DNA from 4 places in the Bradyrhizobium sp. S3.7.6 genome. Region 2 is predicted to be linked to each of the others. Evidence: riboswitches for the same ligand, from Rfam matches in the RefSeq annotation. Region 2 holds a riboswitch; each other region holds the start of a gene.
What was found. A riboswitch is a leader RNA that binds a small molecule or an ion and turns the genes downstream of it on or off. The one in region 2 is predicted to bind cobalamin.
Positions count from the first base shown of each region.

Region 1 (7,896 bases), 2.0 Mb from region 2:
CAGCGCCGGCACCGGCGGATCGGCGATCAGCGCAGCCTTGGATTCGGCCGCGCCGACGAAGCCGACGGGACAACCGATGATCGCCGCAGGCCGTGGGCAGCCCGGGTCCTCGAGCATGTTGAGGAGATGAAACAGCGCGGTCGGCGCGTTACCGATCGCAACGATTGCGCCGTCGAGATGCGGTCGCCACAACTCCAGCGCCGCGGCCGAGCGCGTGTTGCGCATGGACTGCGCGAGCGCGGGAACGGCTTCGTCGCCGAGCGTGCAGATCACGGCGTTGGCCGCAGGCAATCTCGCGCGCGTAATTCCTTCCGAGACCATGCGCGCGTCGCACAGGATCGGCGCGCCCTTCTGCAAGGCCGCGCGTGCGGCCGTCACCATGCCTGATGTGAAGCGGATATGCGCCTCGAGGCCCACCATGCCGGCGGCGTGGATCATCCGCACCACGACCTGCTCCTCGTCCGGCGAAAAGCGCGCAAGGTCCGCTTCAGCCCGGATGGTAGCAAAAGACTGCCGATAGATCGCCGCACCGTCGGTCTCGTAGGTGTGCGGCATCAGTGGCCTCCGACCAGGATGGAGGGATCGCTGACGATGTCGGCACCATTGAGGCCGCGCAGAACCGGCTCATCGCGAGTCGAGCCGTCGCGGACGAGATCGAATCCGGCGCTGGTCGCAACCAGCGTCACCGCGGACGCACCGGAACGCGCGCAGCCCTTGGCGCAGCCGGAGACGTGCAGCCGCGTATCGAGGGCGATGCGCGGCGCAAGGGCGGAAGCGAGCGCGCGGGTATCGGCATGCGCCTCGCGGCAGCGCGGAGCGCCGCTACAAGCGATGACGCGCAGCGCCGGATCATACGGCTCGGTGATGAGGCCTGCCCCACTCGGCATCTCGCGCTTGCCCTCGCTCAACACCATCCGCCATGGCGTCATGCGCAGCGCATGTCCGCACCCGGAAAACTGATGGAGCGTCGTGTGCAGCATCTGCCCGAACGCGACGCCGACCAGGGCGCCATGCGGATAATGACCGGGTCGTGACGCCGCCATGACCGGAGCAGGCTCGGTTTCGCCGCTCAACGACTCCGGCAATTCCGCGCCGGCCGCGACATGAGCTGCCATGCGCCCTCGCCCGCCCTTCGCGCCGCCGGACGTGATGAACCAGTTGGCGAGCGCGAGCGCCGTACTCACGGCCTCACCGCGCGCGACGGAGCGGCCCAGCCTTGCGCCATCGGCCCGCACCACGAGCCGGCCGCCGCGATCGCGTTCGATGCGCACGTCGGCGGAATCGCCGGCGAGTACGCGCGACTTTCCATCGTCGATGGCGAAGCCGAACTTTGTGGGAAGATCGAGCGTGCTGTCCGCGAGCGCTTCCTCAAGCTCCGCGGCGAGCGCCTGTGTCTCGTCACCGCTGTTCCAGAACGGCGTCACCAAAATGTTGCGCCGGGCTTCGATGTCGGAATCGGGGTCGAGCAGCCGCAGCAACGCGAGTCCATCGAGCAGCCGGCGATGGCCCTGCTCGCTGACGCCTCTGATCTGGAGGTTGGCGCGGCTCGTCACATCGATGAGACCATTGCCGTAGCGTTCGGCGAGCTCGGCAAGGCCGGCGACTTGGGCGGCTTCAAGCCTTCCGCCGAACGGGCGCACGCGAACCACGAGCCCATCGCCCGATTGCATCGGGCGCAACGCGCCGGGACACCAGCCCTTGATCGCGGCCGCACTCATGAAGCCTCCTTCAGCGCAGCCGCGATCGAATTGCGGCGCGTTCGCCAGAGCGAGGCTTCGTGCAGGCGTGTGAAGCAGGTCTCCATCGCGGCGAGCGCCGCCGGATTCTCGCGGGCCATGAAGCTGCGGACATCGGCGTCGCCGAGCGTCGCATCGTAGTAGAGATCGAACAGATGCGGCGGTACGGCGCCGGCCAGATGCGCGAAGGCGGCCATGTGCTCCAGCGTCGCGGTAATCTCGGCGGCGCCGCGAAAACCATGCCGCATCATGCCGGCGATCCAGGCCGGATTGGCCGCGCGTGCGCGAACGACACGGGAGATTTCCTCGGTCAGCGTCCGCGCGTGCGGCTGCTCGGGCCGCGTCGTATCGAGGTGATAGAGCGATGGTCCTGCCGCACCGAGATGCGCTGCGGCCGCCGCGATGCCTGCTTCATGCGCGGCGTAATCCGCGGCGAGCAGAAGATCGGTCTCCGGCAAGTCCTGGACGTGCACGAAAGCATCGGCGGCTGCGAGCCGCGTCTCGATGCCGGCACGATCCGGCTGCATCGCACCGTCCGCCGAGAACGCCCAGGACGATGCCGAAAGCCAGGCTTCGCCGGCGGCATCACGCGTCTCGGCCGTGAAGGCATCGGGGATCGCGGACAGGCCGACGCCATATTGTCCGGGACGCGGCGCGAACACGCGCGAGGCGCGGTGGCGATAGGGATTCTCGTCGCCCTCATCCTCGCGCGTTGCGAGCGTCTCGGCGGCGGCCTCGAACAATTGCGCAAGGCCGGAGAAGACATCGCGGAACAGGCCCGACACGCGGAGCGTGACGTCGATACGGGGGCGCCCGAGCTCGGCCGGCGCGATGATGTCGTAGCCGGTGACGCGGCCGGAGGCGTGATCCCAGTGCGGCGCAAGGCCGGCAAGATGCAGCGCCATGGCGAACTCCTCGCCGGCGGTCCGCATCGTCGCCGAGCCCCAGAGATCGACCACGAGGCCTTTCGGCCAGTCGCCGTGATCCTGCAAATGGCGACGCAGCAGCTCTTCCGCAAGCCTGATGCCTTGCGCATGCGCCGACGGCGTCGGCACCGCTCGCGGATCGACGGCAAAGAGATTGCGCCCCGTGGGCAGAACGTCCTGGCGTCCGCGATACGGCGAGCCCGACGGCCCCGGCGCAACGCGCTGCCCCGCGAGGGCGGAACGCAACGCATCGCGCTCCGCGTCGGCGCAAGTGCCGCGGCCGAACACGTGCAACCCGTCGCCGAACTGGCTCTCCTTGAGATCGCAGACGAAGCGATCGATCCGCGGGATCGCTTCCGCCGGTGCAGCCGATGCATCGAGACCGAGATCGTCCTCGAGGCCCGCCGCACGCGCTTCGTCGCGAATCGCGGCGATCAGACGCTGACGTCTGGCGGGGTCGAGGCCATCGGCGGTCGAATATTCGTCCAGCAGACGTTCGAGCCGGCGTAGGCCGTCCGGCACCGCGGATTGTTCCAGCGGCGGCGGCAGATGGCCGATGGTGACGGCACCCAAGCGCCGCTTGGCCTGCGCGGCCTCGCCGGGATCGTTGACGATGAAGGGATAGATGACCGGCAGATCGCCGATCAGGGCTTCCGGCCAGCAATGTGAGGACAGCGCCACGGATTTTCCGGGCAGCCATTCCAGCGTGCCATGGGCGCCCATGTGCACAACGGCATCGATGGCCTGCCCGCGGAACCAGAGATAGAACGCGACATAGGCATGGCGCGGTGTGCGGGCAAGATCGTGATAGTCGGCATCGCGCGTGGTCGCATCGCCGCGCTCGGGCTGAACCGCGATGATCGATCGGCCACTTGCGACGGCTGCGAATTGAAATGCACCGTCGCGACAGCTCGGGTCATCCTCCGGCGCGCCCCAGGCCTGCGCGAGATCATCCTGCAAGGCTTGCGGCAGGCGCGAGAGCGCCGCGCGGTAGTCGGCGACGCTCCAGGTCAGTTGCTGCTTCAGCAACGTTTCGCCAAGTGCGGAGACCGGCACAACATCGAAGCCGGCCTCTGTCAGGTCAGACAGCAATGCCTCCACCGACGCCAGCGCATCGAGCCCGACGGCATGCGCGATCTGATGCGGACGGCCCGGGTAGTTCGAGAGCACGAGCGCCACCCGCTTCTCGGCGGCTGGCGTCGCCGCGAGGCGCCGCCAGGCCGCAACGCGCGCGGCGACGGCCTTGACGCGCTCCTCGTCGGGCCGGTGCGCCAGATGCGAAAATTGCAGATCGGGATCACGCTCCGCGGCCGATTTGAAACTCACCACGCCCGCGAACAGGCGGCCGTCGACCTCCGGCAGCACCACATGCATCGCGAGATCGCCGGGCGACAGGCCGCGCAGCGACTCCGCCCAGTCTTCGCGCCGTGCCGATGAGAGCGCGACCTGGAAGACGGGACATGATGCAGCATCGAACGGTGTCGTGCCGTCGTCGCCCATCGCCGAGAACGCCGTCGCGTTGACGATCGCGGCCGGAGGATTCGTCGCGAAATAGGTCCGCAGCCAGTCCGCAACGCCCGGAGCCTTCAGCGAGGTGACGAACGCGCCGTACGCGTCAAAGCCGCGCTCGCGCAGCGCCGCGATCAGGGCGTCGACCGGCCCGGTATCCGCGGCGGTGAGATAGGAGCGATAGAAGGTCACGAACGCGAGCGGCTTTCCCTCGCCTGCCATCGGCGCAGCAATGACGCCACGCGCGGGATCGTAAAAGCCCATCTCAGGCAGGTTCATCTCGCCGACGACCGGGCCTGCGTAAAGGCCCGAGGCCAACGCGAGCTGCGCGATCGCGGCCTGCGCTGCAACAGGACCGCCGGTGTCACAGAGCACCTTGAGCCGGCGCAGCGTCGAAACCGGCAGGGTCGAGTAGGCATCGAGCCGCGTGTCGTCGCGGCCGTCGGCCGGCAGCACGGCCAGCACGATATTGCGGTCCTTCGCCAGCTGCTGCAGGGCCGCGAGCCCGTACGGCCAATAGGATTCACCGCCGATCAGGCGCACCAGGATGCCGCGTGCCTGCGACAGCGTGCGCTCGACATAGGTGTCGACCGACAACGGATGACGCAGCTCCGCGAGATTGGCGAGCCGCAGCGACGGCAGGCTGTTGCGGCCGCGCCGCCAGCCGGCCGCGAACGCGGCAAGGTCGGAATCCGAGTACGAGAGCACCACGAGATCGGCCGGGTCCTGGCCGATGTCCCTTGGCGTCGCAGTCTCCTCGAGACCGCGGCTCTCGCGGAAGACGACGTGCATCAGATACCAGATCCTGAAAGCCCAAGTCCGACCTTGATCGCGGCCTCGTCGATATCGCCGTGCTCGCCGATCACGACGAGCTTCGACTGCCTGAGAGCTGCGCCCCAGGGCTTGTCGAACTGGTGGCGCACGCGCTCGCCGACCGCTTGCAGCAACAGGCGCATCGGCTTGCCCGCGACCGCGATATAGCCCTTGACGCGCAGCACGTTCTGCTCGCGCGAAAGACGCTGCACCGATGCGACCAATGCTTCGATGTCGGTAACCTCCGGAAGATCGATCACGACGGAGGCGAAATCGTCGTGCTCGTGATCCTCCTCGCCGTCGTGATGCGAGGGGCGCGCGGCGAGATCGTTCTCTGCGGCAGCGCCGAGGCCAAGGATGACACGCGCATCGATCGCGCCATCGGTGACGGATAGCATCGGCACGCGGCGCGGCATCTCCGCGGTGATGGCGGCTTTGGCGGCTTCGATCCCTGCGGGCCCCGCAAGATCAGCCTTGGTCAGCAGCACGATGTCGGCGCAGGCGATCTGGTCCTCGAACACTTCCGACAGCGGCGTCTCGTGATCGAGATTTCCATCCGCCGCGCGCTGCGCTTCCACCGCAGCCGGGTCCGGCGCAAAACGGCCGGCGGCGACAGCCTCGGCATCGGCGAGCGCAATCACGCCGTCGACCGTGATCCGCGAGCGGATCTCCGGCCAGTCGAACGCCTTCAACAGCGGCTTCGGCAGCGCCAGGCCCGAGGTCTCGATCAGGATGTGATCGGGCCGCACCGGCCGCGCCAAGAGCTTTTCCATGGTCGGAATGAAATCGTCCGCAACGGTGCAGCAGATGCAGCCATTGGCGAGCTCGACGATGTTCTCCTCCGGGCAGTTGGCATCGGCGCAGGATTTCAGGATCTCGCCGTCGACGCCCTCGCTGCCGAACTCGTTGACGAGCACCGCGAGCTTCTTGCCGTCAGGGTTTGCGAGCAGATGCTGGATCAGCGTCGTCTTGCCTGAGCCGAGAAAACCGGTGACCACCGTCACAGGGACTTTTGCGAGCGAGTTCATTCGGCGGCCTCCGGCAACACGGCAATGGGGGGAATGCGGGCAAGCGACTGCTTGCGGAAGATTTCGGGACGGCTGCGCCAGGGCACGAGGCCATCGGGCGCGGCGGCATAGGCCGCAGCACCCGCGACCACGTCGCTCGCATGGGCCTCTGACAGACGGCCATAGACATAGGACCAGCGGCCGGGCGCGCTGAGCGCAACCGAGCAACCCTGGCTGCATGCCGACAGGCATTCAACGGGAACCACATTGACGCCCTCAGGCGCGCCGGCGTCGAGGATCGCACCATGCAGGCGCTTGCCGGGCGTCGTCTCACCCTCGTCGAGCGTCTGGCCGGCACGGCAGGTAATACAGACGTGAAGTGTGACGGTCATCGCCTCTTCCAGGATAAACAGCGGGAGGCGAAGAGGCACACGGACCATTCCCCCGAAGGTCCGTTTCCCCGTCGCGGAACACCCCGTCCGCCGGTCCAAAACTCGTCCGCGCTGGCAGGTCTCCCGGCTTGCGGAGCAGGGCTTTTGGCCCTTCGATCCCCGCCTTCCCGATCCCCTGCGGGGGATCAGTGGCCTCGGGCATCTCTCCGGTCACGGTCGCGGGGGCGGCTGCAGTTTGGAGCCGAATCTTGTCGATTCGGACCCTATCGCATTCCCTCTTCGCCTGTCATAGGACAGGAACCAACGCCGGGCCACCATTTGCCCCCGGCCGCCTCTTGTCAAGCCGAAGGACCCTGTCAGATGACGCCTGAACCGGATACCCAAACGGCCGAGGAAACCGACGCCCGCCACGCCGCGAAAATGGCGAAAATCAAGGTCGCCCGCGACAAGATCATGGCGACCAAGAGCGGCGAGAAGGGCCTCATCATCGTCCACACCGGCGCCGGCAAGGGCAAGTCCTCCTCCGCTTTCGGCATGATCGTCCGCTGTGTCGCCCATGGCTTCCCCTGCGCGGTCGTGCAGTTCATCAAGGGCGCCTGGGACACCGGCGAGCGGCGCCTGCTCACCGGCCATTTCGGCGAGCTCTGCCAGTTCCATGCGATGGGCGAAGGTTTCACCTGGGAGACGCAGGACCGCGCCCGCGACATCGCCGCGGCGCAGGCCGGCTGGGCGAAGGCCAAGGAGCTGATATCAGATTCCAATCTGCGCATGGTCGTGCTCGACGAGATCAACATCGCGCTGCGCTACGACTATCTCGACATCGCCGAGGTCGTCGACTTCCTGAAAACGCACAAGCCGCCGATGACGCATGTCGTGCTCACCGGGCGCAATGCCAAGGACGAGCTGATCGAGATCGCCGATCTCGTCACCGAGATGACGCTGGTCAAGCACCCCTTCCGCTCCGGCATCAAGGCGCAAGCCGGCGTCGAGTTCTGACGACGCCAGATTCTGAAAACACCATGGCGCGCGCATTGATGATCCAGGGGGCCGGCTCGGACGTGGGCAAGTCGCTCATCGTCGCCGGCCTCGCCCGCGCCTTCACGCGGCGCGGCCTGCGCGTGCTGCCCTTCAAGCCGCAGAACATGTCGAACAACGCGGCCGTGACCGTCGACGGCGGCGAGATCGGCCGCGCGCAGGCTCTGCAGGCGCTCGCCGCCGGTGTCGAGCCGCACACCGACATGAATCCGGTGCTGCTCAAGCCCGAGACCGACGTCGGCGCGCAGGTGATCGTGCAGGGAAAGCGCATCGCGGCCGCGCGGGCGCGCGAATATGCGGCGATGAAACCGTCGCTGATGGGCGCGGTGCTGGAAAGTTTCGAGAGGCTGAAAGCGCGCGCCGATCTGGTCCTGGTCGAAGGCGCCGGCAGCCCGGCCGAGGTCAACCTGCGCAAGGCCGACATCGCCAATATGGGCTTTGCGCGCAAGGCCGACGTGCCCGTCGTGCTGGTCGGCGA
Region 1 covers NZ_JBSSEQ010000001.1:6,867,451-6,875,346, forward strand. Annotated here, with positions in the region: gene ACVJ5M_RS33600 (precorrin-8X methylmutase) at 1-555, opposite strand, end outside; gene cobG (precorrin-3B synthase) at 555-1,718, opposite strand; gene cobN (cobaltochelatase subunit CobN) at 1,715-4,963, opposite strand; gene cobW (cobalamin biosynthesis protein CobW) at 4,963-6,012, opposite strand; gene ACVJ5M_RS33620 (DUF1636 domain-containing protein) at 6,009-6,383, opposite strand; cobalamin riboswitch at 6,480-6,703, opposite strand; gene cobO (cob(I)yrinic acid a,c-diamide adenosyltransferase) at 6,744-7,379, shown strand; gene ACVJ5M_RS33630 (cobyric acid synthase) at 7,403-7,896, shown strand, end outside.
Region 1: linked by a shared signal. The riboswitch ahead of ACVJ5M_RS33620 (DUF1636 domain-containing protein) and the one ahead of ACVJ5M_RS23370 (ribonucleoside-diphosphate reductase subunit alpha) in region 2 are both predicted to bind cobalamin.

Region 2 (7,896 bases):
ATTCTGGCCGCCAATCCGCACCGCGTCTTCATCAGCCGCATCGGGCGCGCCGAGGTATTCCAGCCGATCCCGCCGCCGGGCGGGCGAAGCCCTGACGGCCCGCACACCCACGTCCTGCCAAAGCTGCTCGCGCATCGCCGCACCCATGCCGCCACCGAGCCGCTGCCTGAGGGGTGGATCCCCTGCGCGCATCTCTATCCGGCCCATCCGCTGCGCGATCAGCTCGGCCGCAAGCGCGCTTTTCGGCCGGATCTTCACGCAGCCTTCCAGGCGCTGCTCGAACTCTATGGGCTGCCGGAGCTGACGGCGTGCAAGAGGGCCGCGGTCGAAGCGATCGAGAAGGGGCGGGGACCTGAGATGGCGACGCTTCCGCCCGATCGCACGGCGCGCGCCACTGTTCGCGTGGCCTTGCGCCAATTGGCGGCCATGGAGCCGCACACCGCGACACTCGCCGCCTGGCTTGCCGCCTACGACCGTCGCGATCCAGCCGAGACTGAAGATCCCATGGAGGCTCTTCACTGAGTCAGACGTGATGCCGCGTTCCAACAAAATGTGCTACAAATCCCATAAGGAGATCGTTCCATGACTGTCACCATCCTGCCGCCCCACGCCGACCGTTTCCGCCTTCATCCGGTCACCTCGCGCCTTGCGCCGATGTTCTGCTTTGCGCTGCTGACGGTGTCATGCGCGCTCGCGAGCTTCGCGCTTGCCTGCGCGACGCCGTTTGCGGCGTTCGCCGTCGTCGCCGCCGCGATGCTGCCGATGCGTCCGGCGCTGCTCGTCGTCACCGGCGCCTGGCTCGTGAACCAGACCATCGGCTTCGGCGTGCTGCACTATCCCATCGATGGCAGCACCATCGCCTGGGGCTTTGTCATCGGTGCTGCCGCGTTGCTGTCGACGGCAGCGGCATCGACCGTTCTCCGCCTGCTGCCGCAGGGCCGCACGCCGCTGATGCTGGCCATCGCGCTCGTCGCCGCCTACGCCGCCTATGAGCTCGCGCTGCTTGCCGCGACGCCGTTCCTTGGCGGAGAGGGCGCGTTCACTGCGGCCATCGTGACGCGCATCGGGCTGACCAGCGCCGTCTGGCTCGCCGGCCTCGTCGCCGCCTGCGAGATCGTCCGCCTGGTCGATCCGTTCGGGCGCGCGATGCGGAACGCGTAATGCTGGATGTGCGTCATCCCAAGGGTTGCGCGAGCCCGGCGGGAATTCCCGCATTCCACAGGGAACAGGGCTCATGACCCGCAACGAATCGTTGACACCCGGCTGCATATGTCACCACATGTGGGCGTCACGGTTCCGCTGGATCGCAAGATTTAGTGGCTAAGAGGGAAGCCGGTGAACCGCGTGAGAGCGTGGAATTCCGGCGCTGCCCCCGCAACTGTCAGCAGCGAGCTGCTTCCGAACAATCGTCACTGGTGCCTTTCGCGCCGGGAAGACGGGAAGTGGGCGACGACCTGCGAGCCAGGAGACCTGCCGCGACGATCTGAACGTCCACGGGCGGGGTGTCCGGCGGTCGCTTGCATGCACCGCCCGGCAACTCTGCCGCCGGCGTTTCTGCAGCGTCCTTCCTTACAGCCCCGTTCAAACACAACGCGCGCATCACGGGGCCCATTGATGTCACTGAACCTGCACGACGCGGACACCGCTTCCGCACCCATCGTTCATTTGCGTCCACAATCGCTTGCGCTTGCTTCGAGCGAGCCGGCGATGCAGATCATCCGTCGCAACGGCAAGGTCTCGCCGTTCGATTCCGCCAAGATCGCGGTCGCCATGACCAAGGCTTTCCTTGCGGTCGAAGGCACCAGCGCGGTCGCCTCGCGCCGCGTCCATGAGAGCGTGGAGCAGCTGACGGCCGAAGTCGTCACTGCGTTGATGCGGCGGGCAGGCGAGGGACGCACCTTCCATATCGAGGACGTGCAGGACCAGGTCGAGCTCGCCTTGATGCGGAGCGAGCACCACAAGGTCGCACGCGCCTATGTGCTGTACCGCGAGGAGCGGTCGCGCCAGCGCGCCGAGGAGGCGGCCGCGGAAGCGACGCCCGCTGTCGCGCCGGCACTTCATGTCACGCTCGCCGACGGTTCGCGCGTTGGTCTCGACACCAAGCGGCTCGCGCTGATTATCGGCGAAGCCTGCGCCGGCCTCGACGGCGTTTCCGCGGCACCCGTGCTCACCGAGACCACCCGCAATCTCTACGACGGCATCAGCCAGGACGAACTGGCACTGGCCTCGATCATGGCCGCGCGCACGCTGGTCGAGCAGGAGCCGAACTACGCCTATGTCAGCGCGCGCCTGCTGCTGGACAAGCTGCGCGGCGAGGTGCTGTCCTACGTCCATGGCGTGCCGACGTCCGCCTCGCAGGCCGACATGACGATGCGCTACGTCGAATATTTCCCGGCCTATCTGAAGACCGGCATCGCTGCCGAACTGCTCGATCCTGAACTGGCCCGCTTCGACCTCGGCCGGATCGCGGCTGCACTCAAGCCCGAGCGCGACCTGAACTTCCAGTTCCTCGGGCTTCAGACGCTCTACGACCGCTACTTCCTGCACGTCCGAGGCAAGCGGATCGAATTGCCGCAGGCCTTCTTCATGCGCGTAGCGATGGGTCTTGCGGTTCGCGAGATCGACCGAGAGGCCAAGTCGATCGAGTTCTACGATCTGCTGTCATCGTTTGACTTCATGGCCTCGACGCCGACGCTGTTCAATTCGGGTACGCTGCGTCCGCAATTGTCGTCCTGCTTCCTCACGACGGTGTCCGACGACCTGGACGGCATCTTCAAGTCGATCAAGGACAACGCACTGCTGGCAAAATATTCCGGCGGCCTTGGCAACGACTGGACGCCGGTGCGTGGTCTCGGCGCCCACATCAAGGGCACCAACGGCGAGAGCCAGGGCATCATCCCGTTCCTGAAGGTTGCCAACGACACCGCGATTGCCGTCAACCAGGGCGGCAAGCGCAAGGGCGCGGTCTGCGCCTATCTGGAGACCTGGCACGTCGACATCGAGGAATTCCTCGACCTGCGCAAGAACACCGGCGACGACCGCCGCCGCACCCACGACATGAACACCGCCAATTGGGTGCCGGACCTGTTCATGCAGCGCGTCGATGCCGATGGCGAATGGACGCTGTTCTCGCCTGACGAGACGCCCGATTTGCACGATCTCTATGGCGAGGCGTTCAAGACGGCTTACGAGGCCTATGAGGCCAGGGCGAAAGCCGGCGGCATGCGCGTCTTCAAGACCGTGCGTGCGAGCGACCTCTGGCGTCGCATGCTGACCATGCTGTTCGAGACCGGTCATCCCTGGATCACCTTCAAGGACCCCTGCAATCTGCGTTCGCCGCAACGCCACGTGGGCGTGATCCATTCCTCGAACCTCTGCACCGAGATCACGCTCAACACCTCGGCCGACGAGGTCGCGGTCTGCAATCTCGGCTCCATCAACATGCTCAACCATGTCGGGCCCGATGGTGTCGACCAGGCCAAGCTGAAGCGGACGGTGACCACCGCCGTCCGGATGCTCGACAACGTCATCGACATCAATTTCTACACGATCCCCGAAGCGCGCCGCTCCAACATGCGTCATCGTCCCGTCGGGCTCGGCCTGATGGGATTTCAGGAAGCGCTTCAGGTCCAGCGCATTCCAACTGCGTCCGACACTGCCGTGATGTTTGCCGACACCAGCATGGAAGCAATCTCGTTCCACGCGATCGAAGCGTCGTCCGATCTCGCCGCGGAGCGCGGACGCTATCCGAGCTTCGAGGGCTCGCTGTGGTCGAAGGGCGTCTTGCCGCTCGACTCCATCCAGCTTCTCGCCGACGCGCGCGGTGGTCTCGACGTCGATCGCTCCGCAACACTCGACTGGGATCGCCTCCGCAAGAAGGTCACGTCCAGCGGCATGCGCAACTCGAACGTCATGGCGATCGCGCCAACGGCGACGATCTCCAACATCTGCGGCGTCTCGCAGTCGATCGAGCCGAACTATCAGAACCTGTTCGTGAAATCGAACATGTCCGGCGACTTCACGGTCGTGAACGAGTTCCTGGTCCGCGACCTCAAGGCGAGGGGGCTTTGGGACGAGGTCATGGTCTCCGACCTCAAATATTTCGACGGCAGCGTCGGCCAGATCGACCGCGTTCCTGACGATCTGAAGGCGCTCTACGCCACCGCCTTCGAGATCGACAGCGCCTGGCTGATCGAGGCGGCCGCGCGCCGGCAGAAATGGATCGACCAGTCGCAGTCGCTCAACCTCTACATCGCCAATCCCTCCGGCAAGAAGCTCGATGCGCTCTACCGGCTGGCCTGGCGGCGCGGCTTGAAGACGACCTACTATTTGCGCTCGCACAGCGCCACGCATGTCGAGAAATCGACGTTGAAGGGCACCGACGGAAAGCTCAATGCGGTGTCCGCGTCTGTGGCGGTGTCGCACGCGCCGATCATGATACCGACCTCTGCGGTGCCGGACCTCGACGGCATCAAGGCCTGCCGGATCGACGATCCCGAATGCGAAGCGTGCCAGTGAGGAGATGACGATGCTTGACTGGTCCGATACCGAAACCACAGCGGCCGCTCCGGCCGTCTCAAGTCTCGCCACCGCACTGCGTCCGCAGACCCAGCTCAAGCTCGAGCCGGCCGACCCGACCGGCTTAGGTGCGATCGATCGCGCCGGCGGCCGCGTCTCGGTCGACGAGAAGCAGATGATCAACTGCCGCGCCGACGTCAACCAGCTGCTTCCGCTGAAGTACAAATGGGCCTGGGAGAAGTATCTTTCAGGCTGCAACAATCACTGGATGCCGACCGAAGTCTCGATGCAGGCCGACATCGCGCTATGGAAGTCGCGGGACGGGCTAACGGAGGACGAGCGGCGCGCGATCAAGCGCAATCTCGGCTTCTTCGCAGCCTCTGAATCGCTCGTCGCCAACAACATCGTGTTGGCGATCTACCGTCACCTCACCAATCCGGAGTGCCGGCAGTACCTCCTTCGGCAGGCCTTCGAGGAGGCGGTGCACACCCACACCTTCCAGTATATCGTCGAAAGCCTCGGCCTCGACGAGGGCGAGCTGTTCAACATGTACCGCGAGGTGCCGTCGATCACGGACAAGGCGGCCTGGGCGCTCAAGCACACGCAGCACCTGGACGATCCGTCGTTCCAGACGGGGACGCCGGATAGCGACCGCGCCTTCCTGCGCGATCTCGTCGCCTTCTATGTCGTGTTCGAGGGGATGTGGTTCTACACCGGCTTTGCGCAGATCCTGTCGCTCGGCCGCCGCAACAAGATGGTCGGCATCGCCGAGCAGTATCAATACATCCTGCGCGACGAGAGTATCCATCTCAACTTCGGCATCGACGTGATCAACCAGATCAAGATCGAGAACCCGCATCTGTGGACGGCGGCATTCCAGGACGAGGTTCGCGGCATGATCCGTGATGCGGCCGAGCTGGAAGCCGCCTACGGACGCGATACGATGCCGCGCGGCTTTCTTGGGCTCAACGCGGCGCTGTGCGAGCAGTACATGCACTTCATCGCCAACCGCCGCTGTGCGCAGATCGGGCTCGCTCCGGTGTTCGCCGAGGTCGAGAACCCGTTCCCGTGGATGTCCGAGGCAATGGATCTGAAGAAGGAGAAGAACTTCTTCGAGACCCGCGTCATCGAATACCAGAATGGTGGTGCGCTGACTTGGGAATAGCACCGATCATGGTTATGCCGCGGGCGTGTCACCTGTGCTTAAACGGTGGCACGCGTGCGACAGCAGGGGGATGAGGTGGAGATCCGACGAGACGATCCGACGGCGCCCTATGTCGCCGACTTGTTGGCACATCATCTCGAGGAGCTGCGCAGCGTGATGGCCGAGCGCGCGTTCGCTCTCGATGCCACCGGCCTTTCGGCTGCCACCGTGACCTTCTGGACGGCTTGGCAGGACGATGTCCTGCTCGGGTTCGGTGCGCTGAAGGAGCTGGATCATACGCATGGCGAGGTGAAGTCGATGCGTGCCGCGCCGGCTGCGCGGGGCACCGGGGTAGGGCGCGCACTGCTGAGCCATATCATCGCTGAAGCCCGCAAGCGGGGCTATGTGCACCTCAGCCTGGAGACCGGCACGGCAGCCCTGCACGCGCCCGCCATCTCGCTCTACCGCAGCGCCGGTTTCGTCTCCTGCGCGCCGTTCGCTGACTATGAGACAAGCCCGCACAACCAGTTCATGCGGCTCGACCTGACGGATTGAACTGGGCGCTTCGCGCTCATCACTCCTGCCTCAGGATGACGGGGTTGGTACTGTGGGCCGCCGCGACTCAGGTGAGGCACGCTCCGTTCCCGAGACCCGCGCTGGGGCGCGCCGGAGCGGCTTTGAAATCTCAAGTTGTGGATTGGTATAATCACGAGGGTATTACAGTAAGCCAACCCGTGTCTTCCCGGTAACGATTGTGCTGTCTCTGCAACACTCATCTTGGATTAAACCCTTATCTCCGTCCGTTCGCATCAGCGCCGCTTTTTAGCCACACCCGAACATGAATAAAATCGCTCTAAAGTTTGAAGGGCATCGGCGGTCTTCGAAGGACGGAAAATCCCAAGGTCGATTCAAATCTTGGCTCTGATTTTTCGGGTCTGAAAGGGTTGGCCGGGGAAACTGGTTCGCGATGGACGCAAAGACCGACATCAAGCAGAGGCTGCCGAGCCGTCACGTGACGGAAGGCCCGACGCGCGCGCCGCACCGGTCCTATTTCTACGCCATGGGTCTGACTACCGAGCAGATCCACCAGCCCTTCGTCGGCGTCGCCTCCTGCTGGAACGAGGCCGCCCCCTGCAACATCTCCCTGATGCGCCAGGCCCAGGCGGTGAAGAAGGGCGTCGCGTCGGCCGGCGGCACCCCCCGTGAATTCTGCACCATCACCGTCACCGACGGCATCGCCATGGGCCATGACGGCATGCGCTCGTCGCTGCCGTCGCGCGAGTGCATCGCCGATTCCGTCGAGCTGACCGTGCGCGGCCACGCCTATGATGCGCTCGTGGGCCTTGCCGGTTGCGACAAGTCGCTGCCGGGCATGATGATGGCGATGGTCCGTCTCAACGTGCCCTCGATCTTCATCTACGGCGGCTCGATCCTGCCCGGCAATTTCCGCGGACAGCAGGTCACCGTGCAGGACATGTTCGAGGCGGTCGGCAAGCACTCGGTCGGCGCCATGTCGGACGAGGACCTCGACGAGATCGAGCGCGTGGCCTGCCCCTCGGCGGGCGCCTGCGGTGCGCAGTTCACCGCCAACACCATGGCGACCGTCTCCGAGGCGATCGGCCTGGCGCTGCCGTACTCGGCCGGCGCCCCGGCACCGTATGAGATCCGCGACGCTTTCTGCATGACCGCGGGCGAGAAGGTCATGGACCTGATCGCCTCCAACCTCCGGCCGCGCGACATCGTGACACGGAAGGCGCTTGAGAACGCCGCCGCCGTGGTCGCGGCGTCCGGTGGCTCGACCAATGCTGCACTGCACCTGCCGGCAATCGCGCATGAGTGCGGCATCAAGTTCGACCTGTTCGACGTCGCCGAAATCTTCAAAAAGACACCATATGTCGCGGATTTGAAGCCGGGTGGCCGTTATGTCGCCAAAGACATGTTTGAAGTAGGTGGCATACCGCTTCTGATGAAGACGCTGCTCGACAACGGATTTCTCCACGGTGACTGCATTACGGTCACCGGTCGAACGATCGCCGAAAACCTCAAAAGCGTTAAGTGGAATCCGCACCAGGATGTGGTGCACCCGGCAGACAAGCCGATCACCGTCACCGGTGGTGTGGTTGGTCTGAAGGGCAATTTGGCGCCAGAAGGTGCGATCGTGAAAGTCGCGGGAATGTCTAACCTGAGGTTCACCGGTCCGGCGCGATGCTTCGACCGGGAAGAGGACGCCTTTG
Region 2 covers NZ_JBSSEQ010000001.1:4,836,550-4,844,445, forward strand. Annotated here, with positions in the region: gene ACVJ5M_RS23360 (DUF6925 family protein) at 1-522, shown strand, start outside; gene ACVJ5M_RS23365 (hypothetical protein) at 583-1,161, shown strand; cobalamin riboswitch at 1,275-1,492, shown strand; gene ACVJ5M_RS23370 (ribonucleoside-diphosphate reductase subunit alpha) at 1,615-4,518, shown strand; gene ACVJ5M_RS23375 (ribonucleotide-diphosphate reductase subunit beta) at 4,529-5,683, shown strand; gene ACVJ5M_RS23380 (GNAT family N-acetyltransferase) at 5,759-6,217, shown strand; gene ilvD (dihydroxy-acid dehydratase) at 6,630-7,896, shown strand, end outside.

Region 3 (7,896 bases), 2.0 Mb from region 2:
CGTCACCGACAAGCCGCGCAGCGGCACGCGCGACTTCAGCGTGGAAGCCGCGCTCACCCCCACGGAGCTGGCATTCGCCTTCGAAGCCGGTCAGCGCGCAGTCGCGCGCGCAGACGCCGGCAGGCCCGATCTCCTGATCTTCGGCGAGATGGGCATCGGCAATACCACGACGTCGGCGGCGATTGCGGCGAGCCTGCTTGGCATCAGTGCCGAGGAGATCGCGGGCAGCGGTACCGGCGTCGATGCGGCCGGCCGTGCGCACAAGGCGCGCGTGATCGACGCTGCGATCGTGCGGCATGGCGTTGCAGGTGCTTCGCCGGAAAAGATCCTGTGCGCCGTCGGCGGCCTCGAAATCTCGGCGATCTGCGGCGCCATCATTGCGGCTGCACAAGCCCGCATTCCCGTGTTGATCGATGGCTTCATCGTATCCGTGGCCGCGTTGGCGGCGGTGCGGCTGAACCCGTCGTGCCAGCCATTCCTGCTGCCGTCGCATCAATCGGCGGAGCAGGGGCATCGGCTGGTGCTGCGCGCGCTGAACGTGCAGCCGTTGATCAGCCTCGATCTCAGGCTCGGCGAAGGATCGGGTGCCGCCATCGCGCTGCCGCTGGTGCGGCTCGCGTGCAGCCTTCACAACGGCATGGCGACCTTCGCGCAGGCCAACGTGCCGGATCGCCCGGCCTGATCCAGCTCAAGCCGCGCGCTGATTGACCGCGACGACGCGCCAGCCGGTGGCGAGCCGGTCGATCCGGGTCAGTGACAACGGATCGATCACGAAGCGCAGGGCCGCTTGTGGTGTCAGATCCAGAGCAATGCAGAGTGCGGCGCGGATCGTGCCGGAGTGCACGACGAGCGTTGCTGAGCCGGCGCCGATTTGCGCGAGACCCAGCCGGACGCGCGCGACCTGATCCTCAAAACTTTCGCCGCCCGGCGGCCGGCCGCGCGCCGGATTGCTCCAGAACTGCGCATAGGCCTCGCCGCCGGTCGCCGCGAGCTCGTCATGCCGCAGGCCGGTCCAGTCGCCAAAATCCTGCTCACTGAATTCGGGCACCAACGCGGGTTCGAGTCCCAGCGCGCGCGCCGTCTCAACCGTACGTCGCGCCGGGCTCGCCAAGCTCGCAGCATCTGGCGGAAGCCTCTGCCGCAACGCCTCCAGCTGCACGCGATCGCCGAGATCGGCGGGCGCGTCGGCTGCGTGGATCGTCCCTTTGGCGCCGTCGACGGGCGCATGCCGTATCAGCCAGAGGAAGGTCTCGCCTTCCATGCCTATCTCCAGGGAAGTTGGTCGCTGTGGTAATAACGTCGCACCGGCACATTGACTCTGTCTTGTCGGTAATCCTAGATGGCTTTGACGGTTTCCCCGAGTGGGGATGAAAAGGGAATGCGGTGCGGGGATTTTGTCCCCAATGCCGCGGCTGCCCCCGCAACTGTAAGCGGCGAATCTTGCGTCACGAGCCACTGGGTATCTCGGTCCCGGGAAGGCGATGCAAGGTACTGACCCGCGAGCCAGGAGACCTGCCGTCAGCCGTGGTCACACGCGAAGATGTCGGTCGGGGAGTACAGACATTCGGCTTCATCGGAAGGCTCATAAGCCGGAAGATGGGACCTTGGTTCGCGGTGACGTGCCACTGACGTCACACCGAGGTCCCGAACTGTGTCTTCCATTCGTCTTGTACGACCGCGTTGCTTCCTGCTCGCTTCCGCCGCGCTTACGTCATTTGCCACCCTCGATCTGCCTGCCGCCGTGGCGCAGCAGGCCCGCGAGCCGCTGCCGCCGGTCGAGGTGTCGCCCGCCCAATCCCGCAAACCGGCAAAGCCGGCGGCCCGGGACGCGCAGAGCCCACGCCGCGCAGCATCGCGCAGGCCAGCGGCCGCATCGGCCGCGGCCAAGCCCGTCGTGCCGACCGCGGCGGCGCAGACGCCGCTCAACACCAATGTGGTTGCCGAGAGCGCCTCGCGCCTCGGCCTGACCGTGCAGGAGACACCCGCGACCGTCGAAGTCATCTCGGCCGCGACCATGCGGGAGCAGGGCTATCGCACCGTGTCGGAGGTTGCGCAGGGCGCGGTCGGTGTCACCTCCGGCGACAATCCGGCCGAGCCCGCGGCTTTCTCCATGCGTGGCTTCACCAACAGCCAGATCAACATGCTCTACAACGGCATCAAGATCGGTCCGCAGAACATGACCTCGCGGATCACGGATACGGCCAATCTCGCAGCCGTGGAATTTTTGAAAGGTCCGGCCTCGCTGATGTCGGGCGAAGGTGCCGCCGGTGGCGCAATCAACTTGATCACGAAGCAGCCACACACCGGGCCGATCCGGAATGAAGCTGACTTTTCCTGGGATTCGCTCAACTCGTTCGGCGTCCATTACGGCTCGGGCGGCAGCACTAACGTGCAGGGGCTCGACTACCGCTTCGACATCAGCCGCGCCTCGCTCAATGGCTTTGCCGACGACACCAATACCAAGACGTTGGATGTGTCTGGCCAGCTCAATTACCGCATCTCCGACAGCCTCAAGATGTGGGGCGCGATCGAGTACCGGGAAGATCGCTCGAAGGCCTATTGGGGCGCACCGCTGGTACCGATCGCCTTCAGCGGCTCGCATGCGACGAGCGGCATTGTTTCGGGCAATTACGTCTCGAACTTCAACAAAACGAAGCTCGGTGCGATCACGATCGACGATCGTACCTTCAACACCAATTACAACGTTCTCGACAACCGCAACGTGGCACAAGAGGTGTGGCTGCGCGGCGGCTTCGAACTGAAGCTGGCGCCTGACCTGACGCTGAAAAGCCAAGCCTATGCCTATGGCGCGGAGCGTACCTGGTTCAACAACGAGATCGAGGCTTTCAATGCCAGTACGGGCCTGCCCAACTCGAACATGGTCGATCGCGAGCGCTTCTATGTTGCACATAGCCAACGCCTTGTCGGCAACATTACCGACCTGATTTGGGACGCTAATATCGCAGGCTTCGACAACCGCCTGGTCACGACACTTTCGTCCAGCTATCTCGATTTCGTCAGGCCAGGCGCGGCCAACTTCCCGGACGATTACGTCTCGCTCGTCAATCCCGACCGTGGCCTTTACGGCCTGCTCACGACGCAGCAACAGACCGCGCGCATCGACAACGAAGCGCTGTCGTTCGAGGACCGGCTGAAGCTCACGCGAACCTTCGCGCTGGTCGGCGGCCTGCGCGTCGAGCATATCGGGCTTGACCGCAACTCGACCGACTCCGCCGGGCTGGAAAAGGCGAACTTCCCGTTCTCGACGTCCTGGGTCCCGACGACGGGGCGTATCGGCTACACTTGGGAGGCCGTTCCGGGCCTGACCTTCTTCAGCCAGTATGCGACCGGCGCCGATATCTCGGCCAACAACATCTTCCTGCTCGGCCCGACCCAGCCGCTCGACCTGACCACCGCGCGCACCTATGAGACCGGCGTCAAGCACCTGTTCTGGGACAACAGGGCGGAGTGGTCGTTCTCGGCCTACGACATCCTGCGCAAGAACGTCTATGCAGCGGCCGGCGGCATGCAGCTCAACATCGCAGGCCGGCAGGAGTCGAAGGGCGTCGAGCTCGCCGCGGCCGTACGCCCGATCGATCCCCTGCGGCTCTGGGGCAACATCGCTTATGTCGATGCACGCTATGCCGACTACAATTTTGCCGGTGGTTCGTTCTCCGGCAACACGCCGCCGAACGTGCCGCGTGTCGTGGCCAATGCCGGTGCGTCGTACCGGTTCTTCACGCCCTGGCCGGTGGAGCTCGGCATCACGGGCCGCTATGTCGGCGACCGCTACAACACCGATGCCAACGTCGTGACGATGAAGGCCTACACCGTCGCCGACGTCTACGCCTTCGTCGACATCCCGAAGACGGTGTTCAACGCGGTCGACCAGGCCCGTCTGGGCTTCCGCGTGCGCAACATCACCGACAAGCGCTACGCGATCTGGGGCGATCCGTTCTATCCCGACCAGATCCTGCTCGGTGCGCCCAGGACCTATGAGCTCTCGGCCGCGTTCAAATGGTAGGGCGCTGACCACATGATGAACGCGATCGTGCTGCTGCATCGCTGGCTCGGGATCGCGTTCTGCCTGCTGTTCGCGATGTGGTTCGCGAGCGGAATCGTGATGCACTTTGTCCCGTTTCCGTCATTGACGGAGGCGGAGCGCTTTTCCGGACTTACGCCGGTTGATCGCGGAGAGGTGAGGATTACGGTCGCGGATGCCGTCGCCGCGAGCGAGATCGCGGACGCCACGCGCGTTCGCCTGGTCCAGCGGAGCGACGGGCCGGTCTATGTCGTGTCGGACCGGTCGCGTGTGGGCGCGGTCCATGCCTCCGACGGACGGGATGCATCGGTGACGTCCGCCGACGTCGCGGTCGGTATCGCGCGGGATCATGCCCGGCAACGCGGGCTCGATGCCGCGCGGGCGGCGATGATTTCGGGCGCGGATTATGATCAATGGAGCGTACCCAACGGCTTTGATCGACACCGGCCTCTGTTGCGCGTCGCTCTTGGCGATGCGGCCGGAACCGAGGCCTATGTCTCCTCGCGCACCGGCGAAGTCGTGCTGGATACGACCCGCAGCGAGCGCGGGTGGAATTGGGCCGGCAGCGTCCTGCACTGGATCTATCCGACGGTCCTGAGGAGCAACTGGTCCCTTTGGGATCAGGTGGTCTCGACATTGTCGCTGGTGGCTTTTATCGCCGCGACGCTCGGCGCGGTGCTCGGAATTACCAGGATCAGGATTCGAGGGCGTCGGGTCTCGTCGCCTTATCGCGGGTGGCACGCACTGCATCACATCATTGGTCTCGTCGCGACCGTTTTCGTGCTGACCTGGAGTTTCAGTGGCTGGCTCTCGATGGATCACGGCCGGCTGTTCTCGCGTGGGGAGCTGACCCCGACCGAAGCGGGCGTGGTGTATGCCACGCCTGACTGGACGACGGCCTCTCCGGTCGGTCAGCCGTCGGCTCGCGAAGTCGAATGGTTCGCCGTCAGCGGTGTCGTCTACCGGCGCGACCGGATCGGCCTCGCCAGTCAGACCTTGACCAAAACGGCGGAGGCGAGCCGCAGCGGGCCGGTGGCATTCCTCGGCGAGAAGGATGTCCATGACCTGACGACGCGCCTTGCGCCGGACTGTGGCGCCCCGTCCGTTCTTGCCGACAATGACGACTATCCCGCGCACTCGGCTGTCCCCGGAGCGCCCGTCTATCGCTCCCGATGCGGCGACCTCTGGTTCGACATCGACGGTGCCGACGGCCGCGTGCTGCAAAGACTGGATGCCTCGCGGCGGGCCTATCGCTGGTTCTATGGCGCGCTTCACACGCTCGATTTTCCCGTTCTCATGGCGCATCCGCGTCTGCGCGATATCATGGTCGTCGGGCTCTGCTTGCTCGGGCTGGCATTTTCCGTCACCGGCATCGTGATCGGCTGGCGGCGCTTGCGGTCGACGTTCGCGGCTTGAGCTGCGTATCGAGCAAATCATATGCGCCATGCAAATTGCGGGTTGCGCGGGCGATGGCAGGCGCGGATGATCGTCCGAGGGGGCGCAGCGGTGCGCTCTCTCAATGGGGCGATCGTGATCGATGTCAATTCAGCGCAAGCGCCTCGGCATGATGACCCCGTCGTCAAACTCGGTGCTGGAGCCCGTCACCAATTCCATGCTGCATGGCGTGGCCGGCGTCACCGCTCATTTTTCGCGCTTCCGCGTTACCGAGATCGCGCTCGATGCCGCGGCGCTGAACCAGTTCGATGCCTCGGTGATGCTGCCGGTGGCGGATCTGTTGGCGGACGCCAAGGTCGATGCCATTGCCTGGAACGGCACATCGGCAAGCTGGCTCGGTATCGACCGCGATCGGAGCCTGTGCGAAGCGATCGCGGCGCGGACCCATGTCCCGGCGACGACCTCCACGCTCGCCTGCATCGACGCGGTCCGCGCGCTCGGCGCCGGACGTGTCGGCCTGGTCTCACCCTATACGGACGACGTGCAACGGCGGATCGGCGATGGCTGGGCCGAGGAGGGGATCGCCCCTCACGCCGAGCGGCATCTCGGCCTGCGCGATAATTTTTCCTTCGGTGAGGTCACGCCCGCGACGATCGCCGACATGATCCGCGCGGTCGCGGCGGACGGTGCCGATGCCGTCGTCATTCTCTGCACCAATCTCGACGGCGCCGCGCTGGCTGCCGCACTCGAACGGGAGTTGGGCATCGCCGTGCTGGACTCGGTCGCGGTCACGCTGTGGCGGACGCTCGAGCTCGCCGGTGGCGACATCGCGGCCCTTGCGGCGTGGGGCCGGATCTTCCAGACATCAGCGATCATCAAGTGACGGAGACACCTGTGACGCAGCTCGATCTCGCCATTCGCGGCGGCACCATCGTGACGGCCAGCGACGAGTTTCGCGCCGATATCGGCATTCGCGACGGGCGCATCGTCAGCATCGCCGACCGCATTGAAGGTGCGGCGCGCGAGATCGACGCGACGGGTCTGCTGGCGCTGCCGGGCGGGATCGACAGCCACGTCCACATCTCCCAGGCCTCCGGACCCGACGTCGTGATGGCCGACGATTTTGCTTCGGCAACGCGCGCGGCGGCGGCCGGCGGCAACACCATGGTGCTGCCCTTCGCGCTCCAGGAGAAGGGGACGTCGCTGCGCACCTGCGTCGAGAACTACCGCAAGCTCGCCGAGGGCGAATGCTACATCGATACCGCCTTCCACCTCATCATCTCCGACCCCACCGCAGTCGTACTCGGGCAGGAGCTGCCGGCTCTCGTCAAGGATGGCTACACCTCGTTCAAGGTGTTCATGACTTATGACGACCTCGTGCTCAGCGACAAGCAGCTGCTGGAAGTGTTCGACGTCGCGCGCCGCGAGGAGGCGCTGGTCATGGTCCATTGCGAGGGTTACGACGCGATCCGCTTCCTCACCGCGAAGCTCGAACGCGAGGGCCATATCGCGCCCTATTATCACGGCACCTCGCGGCCGCAGGCCGTCGAGCGCGAGGCGACGCATCGCGCCATCAGCCATGCCGAGGTGATCGGCGTCCCCATCATGATCGTGCACGTCTCCGGGCGCGAGGCGATGGAGCAGGTGCGCTGGGCCCAGCAGCGCGGACTGCCGGTGCATGCCGAGACCTGCCCGCAATACATCACGCTGACGGCCGACGACATGAAAGGCCTGAACATGGACATGTCAGGCGCAAAGTATGTCTGCTCGCCGCCGCCGCGCGATGCCGAAAGCCAGCAGGCGATCTGGGAAGGCATCACCACCGGCGTGTTCCAGACCTTCTCGTCCGATCACTGCCCGTTCCGCTACGACGACCCCAAGGGTAAGCTGACGCCGAATTCCCGCACCTCGTTCCGCTGGGTGCCGAACGGCATCCCCGGCGTCGAGACCCGGCTGCCGATCCTGTTCTCGGAGGGCGTGTCGAAGGGGCGTATCAGCTTGCAGAAATTCGTCGAGCTGACCGCGACCAATCATGCGCGGATCTACGGGCTCTATCCGCGCAAGGGCTCGATCGGCGTCGGCTTCGATGCCGATATCGCGCTGTGGGATCCGAAGCTGACAAAGACGATTCAGCAGGCCGACCTGCACCACGGCGCGGACTATACGCCGTGGGAGGGCTTTGACGTCACCGGCTGGCCTGTCACCACCATCGCGCGGGGCCGCGTGGTGTACGAGCAGGGCAGGATCGTCGGCGACAAGGGTGCGGGCGAGGTGCTCAGCCGCGGCAAGTCGAGCCTGGTGTGACGGAAAAATAACCGCATCGGGACGACGCCATGTCGTCTGTTGCGCATACCATCCTCGCGCTGCTGCGGCATCATTGATCTCTTTTCGCCGGCCGCCTTTCGGTGTAGCTCTGCGCTCACTTATGAGGCGGCCGGGCGCCAATGCTGATCGCCGCC
Region 3 covers NZ_JBSSEQ010000001.1:6,850,774-6,858,669, reverse strand. Annotated here, with positions in the region: gene cobT (nicotinate-nucleotide--dimethylbenzimidazole phosphoribosyltransferase) at 1-682, shown strand, start outside; gene ACVJ5M_RS33540 (histidine phosphatase family protein) at 689-1,261, opposite strand; cobalamin riboswitch at 1,333-1,534, shown strand; gene ACVJ5M_RS33535 (TonB-dependent receptor) at 1,652-4,024, shown strand; gene ACVJ5M_RS33530 (PepSY domain-containing protein) at 4,037-5,458, shown strand; gene ACVJ5M_RS33525 (maleate cis-trans isomerase family protein) at 5,580-6,320, shown strand; gene hydA (dihydropyrimidinase) at 6,332-7,741, shown strand.
Region 3: linked by a shared signal. The riboswitch ahead of ACVJ5M_RS33535 (TonB-dependent receptor) and the one ahead of ACVJ5M_RS23370 (ribonucleoside-diphosphate reductase subunit alpha) in region 2 are both predicted to bind cobalamin.

Region 4 (7,896 bases), 2.3 Mb from region 2:
GACAATCCGGTCGGCCGGTTCACGAAGGAAGATGGCGAGGTGGTCGAAGCGCGCCAGGCGACTCACCGCCCCTAACGCTCCTCGGTCGGAATCCGCCGCGGTTTTTTTCACGCCAGAGCGGAGGTCGCCGTGAAGACGACCTCCGCCCAGCCTATTCGGCGGCTTGCGACGCGCGCGCGGTCCATTCGTCGGCAGGAGCCGATCGTTCGCCCGATGGAAGCCCCCGGCCCTTCACCAAGCCGAAAATTGCGGGGATCACGACCAGCGTCAGCAGTGTCGATGACGTCATGCCGCCGATCATGGGCACCGCAATGCGCTGCATGATCTCCGATCCGGCCCCGGTGCTCCACATGATCGGCAGCAGACCGGCCATGATGGCAACCACCGTCATCATTTTGGGCCGCACGCGCTCGACCGCGCCCACCATGATGGCGTCGTGGAGATCCCGGCGCGTCAGTGGCCTCCCCTCGGCGCTGCATCTGGCCTTCACCTCGGCCAGCGCGTGATCGAGGTAGATCAGCATGACGACACCCGTCTCGGCGGCGACGCCTGCGAGCGCGATGAAGCCGACCGCGACGGCAACGGACAGGTTGAAGCCGAGCCACCACATCATCCAGATGCCGCCGACCAGCGCGAACGGCAGCGACAGCATCACGATCAGCGTCTCGGTCATCGCCCGGAAGTTCAGGTACAGCAGCAGGAAGATGATCGTGAGCGTCACGGGCACCACGATCTTCAGACGGGCGGCGGCGCGCTGCAGATATTCGTACTGGCCGCTCCACACGACGTAGGTGCCGGCGGGAAACCGGATGCTCTCCGTCACGGCGCGTTGCGCGTCAGTGACGTAGCTTCCGATGTCGCGATCCCGGATGTCGACGTAGATGTAGGTCGCAAGCTGGCCGTTCTCCGTCCGGATCGACGTCGGCCCGCGCGCGGGTTCGACCTTCGCCACCTCGCCGAGCGGCACGGCGCCGCCCGACGGCATCGGCACCAGGATGTCGCTGGCGATGGCCTTGGGGTTGTCACGAAGGTCGCGCGGATAGCGCATGTTCACGGTGAACCGCTGCCGTCCCTCCACGATCGTCGTGACCGTCTGACCGCCGAGCGCGGCCGCGATGGTGTCCTGGACGTCCTGGATCAGGATGCCGTAACGGGCGAGCGCCTCACGGTCGGGAACGATCTCGAGATAATAGCCGCCGATGCCACGCTCGGCGTAGGCCGACGAGGTGCCGGGTACGGTCTTGATGACGCGTTCGATCTGCTTCGCGAGCCGGTCGATCTCGGCGAGGTCATTGCCCATGACCTTGACGCCGACCGGCGTGCGGATTCCGGTCGAGAGCATGTCGATACGTGCCTTGATCGGCATGGTCCAGGCATTGGAGACACCCGGAAACTGCAACGCCTTGTCCATCTCGGCGATGAGACTGTCGACGGTAACGCCGGAACGCCACTGCTCCCTAGGCTTCAGGTTGACGATCGTCTCAAACATCTCTGTCGGGGCGGGATCGGTCGCAGTGGCGGCTCGTCCCGCCTTGCCATAGACCGAAGCGACCTCCGGGAACGACTTGATGATGCGGTCCTGCATCTGCATCAGCTCGGCCGCCTTGGTGACCGAAATGCCGGGCAGCGTCGTTGGCATGTAGAGCAGCGTTCCCTCATTCAGCGCCGGCATGAACTCGGTGCCGAGCTGGCGCGCCGGCCAGATCGTCACCGCAAGCACGACGAGCGAAGCCAGGATGACCGGCGTCTTGGCGCGCAGAACCCCCTTGATCACGGGACGGTAGACCCAGATCAGGAAGCGGTTGATGACGTTCCTGCTCTCCGGGACGATCCTGCCGCGGACGAAGATCACCATCAGCGCCGGCACCAGGGTGACGGACAGCAACGCCGCGGCGGCCATCGAGAAGGTCTTCGTGAACGCCAGCGGGCTGAACAATCGGCCCTCCTGCGATTCCAGCGTGAAGATCGGCATGAACGACACGGTGATGATCAACAGGCTGAAGAAGAGCGCGGGGCCGACCTCGGATGCCGCGTCGATCAGAACCTGCACGCGTGACTGATCGGGCCCCGCCCGTTCGAGGTGCTTGTGTGCGTTCTCGATCATGACGATGGCGGGCGTCCACCATGGCGCCGATCGCAATCGCGATGCCACCCAGGCTCATGATGTTCGATCCCAGCCCGAGCAGCTTCATGGCGCCAAACGCCATCAACACGCCGACCGGCAACATCAGGATCGCGACGAGTGCGCTGCGGACATGCAGCAGGAACACGATGCAGACGAGCCCGACGACGATGCTCTCCTCGAACAGGGTATGCTTGAGGGTATCGATCGCCGCGTAGATCAGGTTCGACCGGTCGTAGACCGGCACGATCTCGACCGATTTCGGCAGGCTGCTCGCGATCTCCCTGAAGCGCTTCTTGACGTTTTCGATGACGTCGAGGGCGTTGACGCCGAACCGCTGCAGCACGATGCCGCTTGCGACCTCGCCCTCGCCGTTCAATTCGGCGATGCCGCGCCGCTCGTCGGGCCCGAGCTCGACGTTGGCGACGTCCCGCAGCAGCACCGGCGTGCCGTTGCTCGTCTTCAGCACGATGTTGCCGAGATCGTTGATGCTCTTGATGTAGCCCTTGCCGCGGATGACGTATTCGAACTCGGAGAGCTCGACGGTGCGGCCGCCGACGTCGGCGTTGCTGGCGCGGATCGCCTCACGTATTTTTTGCATGCTGATGCCGCGGTCGCGCATCCGCTGCGGGTCGAGGACCACGTTGTACTGCTTGACGAAGCCGCCGACGCTGGCGACCTCGGCGACGCCTTCGGCCTTGGCCAGCGCGAACTTCAGATTCCAGTCCTGGATCGTGCGCGTGTCCGCCAGGTTCAATTCCTTCGATATGACGGCGTATTGGTAGACCCAGCCGACGCCGGTCGCGTCGGGCCCGATGGTCGGGGTGACGCCGGCGGGAAGCCTGGACGCCGCGCCGTTCAGGAATTCCATGACGCGCGACCGCGCCCAATAGATGTCGGTGCCGTCCTCGAAGATCACATAGACGAAGGAGACGCCGAAGAACGAGAAGCCGCGTACGACCTTCGATTTCGGCACGGTGAGCATCGCCGTCGTCAGCGGATAGGTGACCTGATCCTCGATCACCTGCGGCGCCTGGCCGGGATACTCGGTGTAGACGATGACCTGCGTATCCGAGAGGTCCGGGATCGCATCCAGCGGAAGGTGAACCAGGGCATAGAGGCCGGCGGCGGCCGCGAAGCCGGCGCCGAACAGCACGAGCAGCAGATTGCGCGCCGACCAGGCGATGATGCGGGCGATCATTTGTGATCTCCCGTTGCATTGCCAGGGCCGGCGTCGGTGGCCTGGGATGCCGCCTCGCCAAACCCCTTCAGCGCGGCCTTCAGGTTGCTTTCCGCATCGATCAGGAAGTTGGCGGAGGTCACCACCGCCTCGCCGTCCGCGAGACCATGGCGCACCTCGACATAGCCGCCGCCGCGACGGCCGAGCTTGACTTCCCGCGGCTCGAAACGCCCTTCCCCCTTGTCGACGAGCACGGCCTGCCGGCTGCCGGTGTCGAGCACCGCGCTGTCCTGTATCGCCAGGACGGGCGCGGCATCGGCCGTGTCGATGTCGGCATCGACGTACATGTCGGGCAGCAGCACCGCGTCCGGATTGGCGAGCTCGATCCTGATGCGAACGGTGCGCGTGTCGCGGTTCACCTGCGGATAGACGACGGCGATGGTCCCGGTGAAGGTCCGGCCGGGGAAACTGCGCGCGCGCACCGCGACTGACTGCCCCACCGCGATGTTGCCGAGATCGCGCTCGGCCACGTCGACCAGCGCCCAGACCACCGAGGTGTCCGCGATCCGGAACAGAACGTCGCCGGGATTGGCCCGCATCCCTTCGATCGCATTGCGTTCGAGCACGACCCCGTCGCGCGGCGCAGACCAGCGTATGGCGACGGGCGCGGTGTGCGTCTTGTCCATCTCCGCAATGACGGACTCGGGAACGTCGAGATTGACCAGCCGCTGTCGCGAGCCGCGGCCGTACATCTCGACACCGCCGACCGTCTTGGAGGTGATCGTCGCAAGATATTCCGCCGCTGCGGACGCCACCGCCGAACTGTAGATTTCCATCAGCGGCTGGCCGGCCTTCACGCGCGTGCCGGTGGTCACGTCGGCGACCTTCTGCACGAAGCTTTCGGCGCGCATCGCGATCACCGACACGCGGCGTTCATCGAGCTGGATCGTGCCGGGCGCCTTCACCGAGACCCGGATCGAGCGCCGCGTGACGGGCTCGGACTTCACGCCCGCGCGCTGGATCTTGCCGGGCGACAGCTTCACCGTGCCGTCGTCGGTGTCGTCGCCTTCGTAAACGGCGACATAGTCCATCCCCATCGGATCCTTCTTTGGGACGGGCGACGTGTCGGGCAGCCCCATCGGATTGCGGTAGTAGAGGATTTTTCGCGGCGAAGCCGCTTGCGCCTTCGGTAGCGCCGGCGCGACGGCCGCTCCATCGTCGTCGTAGACCGGCAGATAGTCCCGCCCGCGGTCGTCCTTCTTCGGACCCGCAGACCAGAGCGACGCGCCGCTTGGATCGCGGTAGTAGAGCGGAGTTCGCTCCGCGGCGGCCGCAGCCGATGATATGTCGGCCTCAGCGAGCCAGCCCGCACCGTTCGAATGCCAGTAGTAGCCGGCCAGGACCAGGCCGCCGCCCAGCGCAAGTGCCGTCAGGAGACGCAGCGTTTTCATGTCGTGTATCCGCGCACCCGGGAGCGCGCGTCCGTGTGAAGGAAAAGGGGGAATGTCGGGCGCTGCCGGGCAGCGCCCGAACGCTCACTTGACCGCCGTGACGATCACCTTGCCGGTGACGGTCTCCGGTTCGCCCTGCACCTTCACGGACAGCGTCATCTGGTAGCGGCCAGCCATCGGCAGGTCCGTCTTGAAGGCGTACACACCAGGCTCCCTGGACGGCAGCGGCGCGACCGCCGATTCCATCTCGGCCATCCCGTCCGGGGCCATGTCGAGGCGGGTCTTGAAGATGACTGCGTCCGGTATCGGCTTGCCGGACTGCTTGTTCGTCAGGCGAACGGCGAGCGTGACGTCTTCGCCCTTCCTCATCTGCGGAGTGACGGGCTCGAAGGCGTAGTCGCCCGCGCCCGCCATCGCGGCTGAAGCGGCAAGCGAAAGGGTGGCGGCGAGAGCCGCGGTGCGGATTTTGGAAAGCATTGTCTTGTCCTCATGAATTGATCTTTCGCCGTGGCGCGTGAAGCGCGCACGTCAGTCGTCGTCGCGAGCAGGCATGCCGCTCGCGTCTCGGGCTTTGCGAGATCAGATTCGAGGAGGTCGGAAAGGAGGACTGCCGCCGCGGAAGGAAACGACCTGATCCGGGGGAATAGCCAACGTGCTGGCCATGACGGCGAGACGCTCGAACGCCACGGGCCTGACATCACCGAGCGCGATGATCCCACCGACGCAGCAGAAGCCCATCCCGCACTTGTAGCCGCCGCTATGGGAGCCTGTTCCCTTCATGTCGGGACAACAATCGTCCATCGACATGTCGGCGTCGCCGCTCATGTGCATGGCCGTCTGCATGCCATCCGACGACATTGCGAGGTTCGCCGCGGACGCGCCAACCGGCAGCATCGCCAAGGATATGGCGATGGCGACTGCCAGGATGGTACGGACGAACTGCATCAATATCGACTTACTTTGTCAGGCCGGAACTCGGCCTCAGTAGCATATTCGGGCACCAAAGGCAGTCATTGATCGTGGTCAAGCGTTCGTTACCCAGGCTGGTCCGGAGGCCGGGTTGGACGTTTCGACGCGGTCCTTCGGACTATCGTGCAAAACAGCAACACAAGGCCACCATCGACCGACCAGCCCGTCCAGCAGCCCGCGCGGATGTTGACGCGCTCATCCCCTGATGCCAGTTTCGTGATCGGTAGTGTCCGCAAGGACTCTTCAAGGGAATGCGGTGCGTCCACCTCAGTGGGCAATTCCGCGGCTGCCCCCGCAACTGTAGGCGGATAGTCGACGACCAAACAAACCACTGGAGCCCCGCTTGGGCCTCTGGGAAGGTGGTCGAAGGCGATGACCCGCGAGCCAGGAAACCTGCTGCCAGCCATGGTCACGCGCGAACGCATTGGGCGGGGTGCCCTGATGTCGGACAAGTAGCCGGTGCATCCGCCGCCTGGGGCGAAGGTGGATGACTAAGGCAACCGCGGTGACGGTTTGTTTGCGTCGCCGCAGAGCGTTGTTGTGCAACATTTTCATTTCCGTGCTGGCGCAAGGCCAGCGTTATCGCGTGCTTTCCTGATTACTCTGCTCTCGTCGGTGTCCTTGTCGTCCGCGGCGCTCGCGCAAAGCGCGGCGCAGGACAACCGCTCCCGGGAGGTCGGCCCGGTGATCGTGTCGCCGCCTGCGCCGCGACAGGCTCCTGCCGTCAGCCCCGGCACTCAGAAGCAGCGCGCCGCCCGGCGCGCCGCGGGACGCAATCGTGGCGCCCCTGCTGTCGCCGTTCCGGCCACGCAAGCTCCGAGCGGCCCGGTGCAGACGCCGCTCAACACGGCAGCCGTCACCGATGTCGGCTCCCGGCTCGGCATCACGGCGCGCGAGATGCCGGCGACCGTCGAGGTCATCAGTCAGCGGACGATGCAGGACCTGGGCATCCGGACCACGACCGACGTCGCCAAGGCTGCAGTCGGCGTCACCGGCGGCGATGCGCCCGGCGCGCCCGCCATCTTCTCGATGCGTGGCTTTTCCGGCGACCAGATCTCCACGCTCTACAACGGCATCCCGATCGGGCCGTCGACCATGACCGGCCGTCCCATGGACGTGGCTGGCCTCCAGCAGGTCGAGATCATCAAGGGACCGGACTCGCTGGTGGCGGGCCTCGGTGCGACCGGCGGCGCCATCAACTACGTGAACAAGGCGCCGCACACCGGACCAATCGTCAACGACGCCTTCACCTCCTACGATTCCTTCAACGGCTATCGCGCCGGTTACGGATCGGGCGGCAGCACGCTGATCAACGGCCTCGACTACCGCTTCGATATCAGCCATTTCAACAACAAGGGCTTTATCGACGACACCTATTCGAAGCTCAGCAACGTCTCGGGCCAGCTGAACTATCGCGTCAACGAGAACCTGAAGATCTGGGGCGCAACCGAATACAGGCAGGACAACGACCGCTTCTACTGGGGGACGCCGCTGGTGCCGGCGAACGCGCCGGGCATCGTGCCGACGTACGGCATCGTGTCCGGCGTCTGGAGCAACTATTACCTCGGCGGCGGCACGCCGGTCCCGGTCACCATCGACGCGCGCACGCTGACCACGAACTACAACGTGCTCGACAATCACAGCGGCGCCAACGAGCTCTGGCTGCGCAGCGGCTTTCAATGGGACATCACCAACAACATCTCGCTGAAAAGCCAAGTCTACGGCTATGACGCCCACCGGCACTGGTTCAACAACGAGATCTCGTCGTTCGACTAGACCGTAGGCAATTTCGCAGGCGCGCAGAGCATCTACCGCGAGCGCCTGGCGCTCGATCACGCGCAGCGGCTCTACGGCAACATCACCGACCTCACCGTCAATTCCAACGTCGCCGGAATGGACAATCGCTTCGTCGCCACCGTGGCGGCGAGCAGCAACCAGTTCAACGTCTCGCAGGACACGTTGTTCTTCAATGACTACGTCGATCTCCTCAATCCGGACCGCGGCCTCTACGGCCCGCGCAGCGACGAGAAGATCTACACCCATCTCGACACCACCTCGCTGTCGTTCGAGGACCGGCTCAAGCTGACCTCGACCTTCGCGCTGATCGGCGGCATCCGTTTTGAGAATATCGAGCTGTCGCGGACCCGCTTCGACGAGACTGGCCTCCTGAAAGC
Region 4 covers NZ_JBSSEQ010000001.1:7,184,365-7,192,260, forward strand. Annotated here, with positions in the region: gene arsC (arsenate reductase (glutaredoxin)) at 1-75, shown strand, start outside; partial or broken gene ACVJ5M_RS34930 (efflux RND transporter permease subunit) at 152-3,323, opposite strand; gene ACVJ5M_RS34935 (efflux RND transporter periplasmic adaptor subunit) at 3,320-4,753, opposite strand; gene ACVJ5M_RS34940 (FixH family protein) at 4,838-5,230, opposite strand; gene ACVJ5M_RS34945 (hypothetical protein) at 5,333-5,698, opposite strand; cobalamin riboswitch at 5,930-6,137, shown strand; gene ACVJ5M_RS34950 (TonB-dependent receptor plug domain-containing protein) at 6,338-7,498, shown strand; gene ACVJ5M_RS34955 (TonB-dependent receptor) at 7,580-7,896, shown strand, end outside.
Region 4: linked by a shared signal. The riboswitch ahead of ACVJ5M_RS34950 (TonB-dependent receptor plug domain-containing protein) and the one ahead of ACVJ5M_RS23370 (ribonucleoside-diphosphate reductase subunit alpha) in region 2 are both predicted to bind cobalamin.